Regions from separate parts of the Sphingomonas sp. NFX23 genome, predicted to be linked through region 2. Evidence: riboswitches for the same ligand, from Rfam matches in the RefSeq annotation. Region 2 holds a riboswitch; each other region holds the start of a gene.
The links. Region 2 has a riboswitch for cobalamin ahead of J4O76_RS12870 (TonB-dependent receptor). Riboswitches for the same ligand answer to the same signal wherever they lie in the genome.
Positions count from the first base shown of each region.

Region 1: linked by a shared signal. The riboswitch ahead of J4O76_RS10370 (TonB-dependent receptor plug domain-containing protein) and the one ahead of J4O76_RS12870 (TonB-dependent receptor) in region 2 are both predicted to bind cobalamin.
Region 3: linked by a shared signal. The riboswitch ahead of J4O76_RS11950 (DUF1636 domain-containing protein) and the one ahead of J4O76_RS12870 (TonB-dependent receptor) in region 2 are both predicted to bind cobalamin.

Region 1 is NZ_JAGEKH010000003.1:601,144-603,405, forward strand. Features, by position in the region: gene J4O76_RS10370 (TonB-dependent receptor plug domain-containing protein) at 1-1,252, opposite strand, end outside; cobalamin riboswitch at 1,370-1,585, opposite strand; gene J4O76_RS10375 (TonB-dependent receptor) at 2,001-2,262, opposite strand, start outside.
Region 2 is NZ_JAGEKH010000004.1:423,789-426,050, forward strand. Features, by position in the region: gene J4O76_RS12860 (GDSL-type esterase/lipase family protein) at 1-675, shown strand, start outside; gene J4O76_RS12865 (hypothetical protein) at 774-911, shown strand; cobalamin riboswitch at 1,004-1,234, shown strand; gene J4O76_RS12870 (TonB-dependent receptor) at 1,467-2,262, shown strand, end outside.
Region 3 is NZ_JAGEKH010000004.1:218,066-220,327, reverse strand. Features, by position in the region: gene cobT (nicotinate-nucleotide--dimethylbenzimidazole phosphoribosyltransferase) at 1-841, opposite strand, end outside; gene J4O76_RS11950 (DUF1636 domain-containing protein) at 838-1,245, opposite strand; cobalamin riboswitch at 1,418-1,611, opposite strand; gene cobO (cob(I)yrinic acid a,c-diamide adenosyltransferase) at 1,803-2,262, opposite strand, start outside.

The DNA.
Region 1 (2,262 bases), on a different contig from region 2:
GGTACAAGGTCGGCGCCTTGAAGCCTTCGCCATAGCTCGCGCGGACGGTGGTTCCGGTCCGCAACGCCAGCGCGGCGTTCGCGCCGAACGTCGTGTGGCTGCCGAAATCGTCGTGGTCGTCGTTACGGACGCCGCCGGTGATCGTGAGGACGTCGAGCGGCTTGACGATCAGCTGGCCGTAGACGCTGGTGATGCCGGTATCCGCGAAGGTGAAGCCGTCGTTGAAGCGGCTGTTCTCGCGCTCGACGCCTGCGACGACGCGCACTTGGTCGAGGGGGCGGAAGTCGCCCTGATACTCGTAGCGTTCGCTGCGGCCGCGACCGATGAACGACGGATCGCTGCCGAAGCTCGGGTCGTAATTGTCGCGGTTGATGTCGGCGATCGTGAAGGCCACGCGGTTGTTGAACCGACCGTCGGCGAAGTTCGCATGTAGCCCCGCGTAACCATAGGCTTCGCGCGTCTTCGAATATTCGGCGGTGTCGACGAGCACGTAATCAGGGGCCGGGAAGCCGTCGATCGCGACGCGACTGTCGGCGAAATAGCCGCGCAGGTCGAGGCCGATGCCCGGCGCGAACTCGACGCCGACCCGCCCGGTTGCGCCATATTGGCGATAGCCGTCGCGCTCGGTGCCGCTGGCCGCCGACGAGATGCCGTCGGTGCGCAGATATCCGCCGGTCAGCGATCCGGACACCTGACCCGACTTGCCCGACACGCCCGCGCTCGCGAACACGCTGTCGGCATAGCCATATTCGGCGTTGGCGCGCGCCTGGACGCCTTCGGTCGGTGCGGCGGTGATGATGTTGACGACGCCGCCGATCGCCTGGCTGCCCCATGGCACCGAGTTAGGACCGCGCAATATTTCGATCCGCTCGACCGAACTCGACAGGAGGTTGCCGAAGTTGAAGCCGCCGCCGGTCGACGAGGGATCGTTGACGCGCACGCCGTCGATCACGACGAGCGTCTGATCCGCCTCGGCACCGCGGATGCGGACGCTGGTCAGCGCGCCGACCGTGCCGTTACGCGTGACGGTGACGCCAGGCGTGGTCGCGAGCAGGTCGGAGACGATGGTGGTCTGGCGGCGCTCGATCTCGGCGCGGTCGATCACGGTCACGGCCTGGCCGATCTCGCTCAGCGGTTGCGCAGCGCGGGTCGCGGTGACGACGATTTCGGGGGCGTCTGGGTTGGATATGGTCTGAGAATAGGCGGGCGATGCGATCGCCGCGGCACTCAGGAGAAGGAAGAATTTCGTCATTCGGCTGCGTCCTAACCAGAACCGCCAGCGACCATTCGCCGGGCGGCCAGACGTCTCTCGCTCGAGGAAACCCGGCTGGACCGGAGCACTCGTCCGCGCCGGACACCCGCCCGCGCAGTGGATCGACCGTGACAGGCAGGTCTCCTGGCTTCCGGGTCGCCGCGCCCACCCCACCTTCCCAGGCCGAGACCCAGTGGCATATCGGGGTGGCCGCTATCCGGTCACAGTTGCGGGTACAGCGCCGGTCTTGCGGATTTGGATCGTGACGACCCGGCCCGCGCACCGACTTCCCTTTTGATCCCGTTGCGGGGAACCCTTCACGTACGCGGCATTAGTCGTGCGCCAGGCACGGGTCAACGCGGGGCCTGCTGATCCTCCCCCGCCAGGGGGAGGTGGCTGGCGCTTGCCAGACGGAGGGGGCGGACACGGAAACGGGGGTGATCGCATGCCTCCCCCTCCGTCACCTTCGGTGCCACCTCCCCCTTGCGGGGGAGGATCGTAAGCTCCCTCACCGTCCACCGCACCACCCCGGCGGAGGCCGGGGCCCAGTTGGGGAATGTCACTAACTAAGCGCGGTCCGTCGTTACTGCGACCTTGCCAACTGGGCCCCGGCCTCCGCCGGGGTGGTGGCGTGTTAGTCGGGACGTCGCTTTCCCTCCGTTGTTCTCCCGCGAAGGCGGGAGTCCAGTCTGGGTCCCCGCCTTCGCGGGGAAACATGATGTCTTCGTTTTCCTTAGCAGAAAGAATATCACCGCCCGCCGTAGCGCAGCCCGACCCAGATCGTCCGCGGGGTGGCGCGCTCGACGATGTTCGCGCCGCTGACCCCTGCCTCGACCCGCTCGTTGAGGAAATTCTCGGCCCGAAACTCGGCAACCAGCGACCGCAGGATCGGCAACGCTGCATACGCATCGAGCGTCGTCGCAGCCCCAAGCACGCGCGTATTCTGGTCGTCGTCGAACTGCTGGCCGATATGCCGCACCGTCAGTGACAGCGTCGCCGCGTCGCGTCGC
Region 2 (2,262 bases):
CCCGCCCGTGCTCGCCAGATCGAATTCATCGGCGACTCCCACACCGTCGGCTACGGCAACGTCTCGACCAAGCGCGACTGCACCGAAGCGGAGGTGTGGGCGACGACCGATACCGCGCAAGCCATGCCGGCGCTGGCGGCGAAGCGATACGGCGCGGACTATCAGGTCAATGCTATCTCGGGTCGGGGGATCGTCCGCAATTACAATGGCATGGCGGCCGACACGCTTCCCGTTGCCTATCCCTTCACGCTCTTCGACAAGGCGACGCGCTCCGTCGATCCGGCGTGGCACCCGCGTCTGTTCGTGATCGCGCTCGGCACCAACGACTTCACCACGCCGCTCCATCCCGGGGAGCCGTGGAAGACGCGCGAGGCGCTCCATGCCGATTACGAGCAGCGTTATGTCGACTTCGTCAAACGCCTCCGGGCCCGCGATCCGGACGCGCATGTCGTCCTGTGGGCGACCGACATGGCCGGGGGCGAGATCGCGGCGGAAGTCGGCAAGGTTGCCGCGCGTTTGAAGGCGGAAGGCCAGCGCAATATCGCGTTCGTGCCCGTCACCGGGCTCGCGTTCACGGGATGCCATTCGCATCCGTCGACCGCCGACGATGCGCAGATCACGACCGCCCTGTCGGGCTATATCGACGCGCATCCCGAGATGTGGGCGCACCGATAGCCAGCATACCGCGACGCGGTCGTGACGAGCCTTGATTATATATCCTCGGCCGCAATCCTCTCGACCGATCCTACGTTACCGGTATCGGCACCCGCCCGGTGCAGCACCCGCACCACCGCTTCTGGGCCGCCGCGGCGGACAAGCGCTACCCCGCGTCCCCCACCGGTCCGATGAAGGGGTGCGCATCGCAAACCTGCTGGACCGCCGCCTTCCTGGACGCGACGCGGGGGCGATAGGTCGACCAAGCGCTGAGATCGTTACGCGATCGTCGATTGCCCGCGTCGGAACGTCACGCTACACCTTGCCCGTCGGCCCGTTCTCGGATGGGTCGACATGATCGCACCGGTGCTCCGCGAGGAGCTTAATAGGGAACGCGGTGAGGGTGGCTTCGACCACCTGATGCCGAGGCTGTCCCTGCAACTGTAAGCGGCGAGCGTGATGCACGTGCGTGGTCGGGCGAAGTCCCCGGTCACCAGCCACTGGACCGATCGGTCTGGGAAGGTTGTGCATCGGGCGTTGACCCGTGAGCCAGGAGACCTGCCGGCGTGTGGTCGCTCTTGCCTGGTCCAGGGGATGGCCGAGGCACGGTACTCCGTCTGAGCGACGATGTGTGCGGTGGGGACCGCATGGGCAGGCGTGCCGGTCGCGATGGCGTCCGTCGGGTATGGCTGCTCCCGTTCGCTTGGACGTGCTCGGGCAATCCGCTCGTGGCGCGCTCGCCGGCGCACGTTCGAGCCTCGTGCTCGGTGACAGGCCCCTGCCGGTTCGTCCGACGCCTCGGGGGCTTTTATATGTCGTTTCCATCACCGTATGCCGCGTTTGCCGCGTCGTTGCTCGTCACCTTCCTACCATCCCTGGCCAGCGCGCAGACCAGTGAGGATCGTTCGGCGAGTAGCGCCGACGATATCCTCGTAACCGGCCGCCATCAGGCCGACCTGACGGTTCCGAACTCGACCGGCAGCCGCCTGAACCTGTCGCCGCTCGAAACGCCGGCGACGCTGTCGACGATCGACGGCAATACGATCCGGGCGCGCGGCGACGTGTCCGTGAACGACGCGACCAGCCGCGCGCCCGGCATCACCAGCGTCGCCAACCTCGGCAATGGTGGCACCGCGCTCGCCGCGCGCGGGTTCAGCGGTCAAGGTTCGGTGCTGCAACTGATCGATGGTATCCGCCTCTTTCCAGCAGCCGGCACGATCACCTTTCCGAGCGACCCGTGGATGGTCGAGCGGATCGACGTGCTCAGCGGTCCGGCTTCCGTCCTGTACGGGCAAGGCGCGCTAGGCGGCGCGGTCAACGTGCTGATGCGCAAGCCGAATACGCGGCACACCGATGTGGACGGCGAGATCGGCTATGGATCGCAGGACAGTTTCCACGTCGCAGCCGGTGCCGGTGGACCGCTCGACGAGCATCTCTCCTACCGCGTCGACGGCAGCTACAGGCGGTCCGACGGGTATGTCGATCGCGGGCAATCACGAAGCTACGCGCTGTCGGGGACGTTGCGCTGGGCACCGACCGATCGGTTCGTCGTCACGGTGCGCGACGATTATGGCAACCAGAATCCGATGCGCTATTTCGGTACGCCGC
Region 3 (2,262 bases), 210 kb from region 2:
CGGCCGACACGTGGCCGGCAAGACAATGCGCGAGAATATCCGGGCACGCAGCGGCGATCGGCGAGACCGCGGCACAGCATATGAAGCCATCGAGCATGACGGGTACGCCTGCGAGACGCGCAGCTATGACCGCGCCTGCGATCGCCGCAAGTTCACGACCGCCAAGCCGGCGTAGCGTCTCGAACGGCGTGCTCAGTGCGTCCCGGTGCAGCGCCAGCCCGGCCTCCACGGTCGCGATCTTGCGGGCCATGCCGTCGTCGTCGACTCCGGTACCGGGCCCGACCCAGTCGCGTGCCGATCCATCGAAGCTGGCGAGGCACAGCGCGGCGGCGGAGGTCGAGTTGCCGATCCCCATCTCGCCGAGCACGATCAGATCGGGTGCGTCCGCAACGACGGCGGCGCCCGCGTTGATCGCCGCGAGGCATTCCTCCTCCGACATCGACGGGGCGACGGTGAAATCGATGGTCGGCCGGTCGAGATCGAGCGGGACGACTCTGAGATCGAGCCCCGCCGCGCGCGACAGCGCGTTGATTGCCGCGCCGCCATGTTCGAAATTGGCCACCATCTGCGCCGTGACGGAGGCCGGAAACGCACTGACGCCGCGATCGACGATGCCGTGATTACCCGCGAAGATCACCACCCGGCCGCGATCGAGCCGCGGGCGTTCATGGCCCTGCCAACCGGCCATGAAGACGGCAATCTCTTCCAACCGCCCGAGCGAGCCCGGCGGCTTGGTCAGTTGCCCCTGCCGCGCCACTGCCGCCGATCGAGCGGCTTCGTCCGGCTGCGGCAACGCGCTCAAGGATGATAGAAATGCCCCGGCTGTCGGAAAAAAAGTCATTCCACGACGAACCCGGCAGGCGGCGTGCGGGTGATGAAATGGCCCTTCACGCCCTGCGGCCATTGTTTGAACGGCACCTGTCCGAACGCACTCTCGCCGTAGAGCCGTGCGTAATCCAGGATCGCACGGGCAGCGTCTTCGGTCGGCTCGAAACGGCCTAGCACATAGCCGACCTTGGCGGGTGCGCGCAGATGGATGGTGCAGAAATCCTGGCACGCGAACAGGCACGGCATTTCCTGCACGGCTACGTCGGCATAGGCGGGATCGCTCGCCTGCACTGCCTTCAGCGCACTGACCAGCCGCGCGCCGCCACGCTGGCCCTGCTCGTCGTCGCGCGCGTCGGCGGAATGGCGGCACGTGTTGCACGCGACCACCGCGACGCCGTCCTCGACCGGCTTCAGCATGTCCGTTCCCGGACGATCTTGGAATGATGTGTACTTGGCATAGGAACCCCTTCGGACAGTCGGTCCCGCACCGCGCAAAGGGCGAGAAGCGGACGCCTCCTGCCTTCGCGCGACGCGAAGCGATGTCGTCGCTCGGGGTGTTACCCGTCCGTTCGGCGCACCCTGGCCGGACGAAAGACGACCGCGACGGGCAGGTCTCCTGGCTCGCGGGTCAACGCCGTCCGCGCCGCCTTCTCGGGAACATCCCAATGGCATGAGGCACAATGGCTCGCCGCGTACAGTTGCAGGGGCAGCCGGGTGTTTCCCGTTCCCATTTTCATCCCCCTCGGCGTGAGCATCGGGGGAACCTGTCGCGGGCGAAGCGATAGGCGGGAGGAAGACCCGGCGCAAGACACGGCTACGTCGGTCAGAAGTCCGCCAGCCGTCCCCACGCCCTCCCGTCATCCTGACGAAAGTCAGGATCCAGGGTAACGGGCGGCAGCCTTCGTGGCTCTGGGGCCTGACTTTCGTCAGGATGACGGACGGTCCTCGTAACGGACCGTAGAGTAGGAAGCCGCCTAGAACTCCACGCCCGCCTGCGCCTTCACGCCCGACCGAAACGGATGCTTCACCTGCGTCATCTCGGTCACGAGGTCCGCCACCTCGATCAACGCATCAGGCGCGTTCCGCCCGGTCACCACGACATGCGTCATCTCCGGCTTCGCCGCCAGCACCGCCAGCACCTCGTCGACCGGCAGATACTCGTAGCGCAACACGATGTTCAGTTCGTCCGCCACCACCATTGCATAGGACGGATCGGCGATCATCCGCTTCACCTCGTCCCACGCCTCACGCGCCACCGCGATGTCGCGGGCGCGGTCCTGCGTGTCCCAAGTGAAGCCCTCCCCCATCGGCTTGAACTCGCACAGCGCGGGGAACGCATCGAAGATCGTCTTCTCGCCGGTCGCCATCGCGCCCTTGACGAACTGCACCATGCCGACCTTCCGCCCATGCCCGATCATCCGCACCGCCATGCCG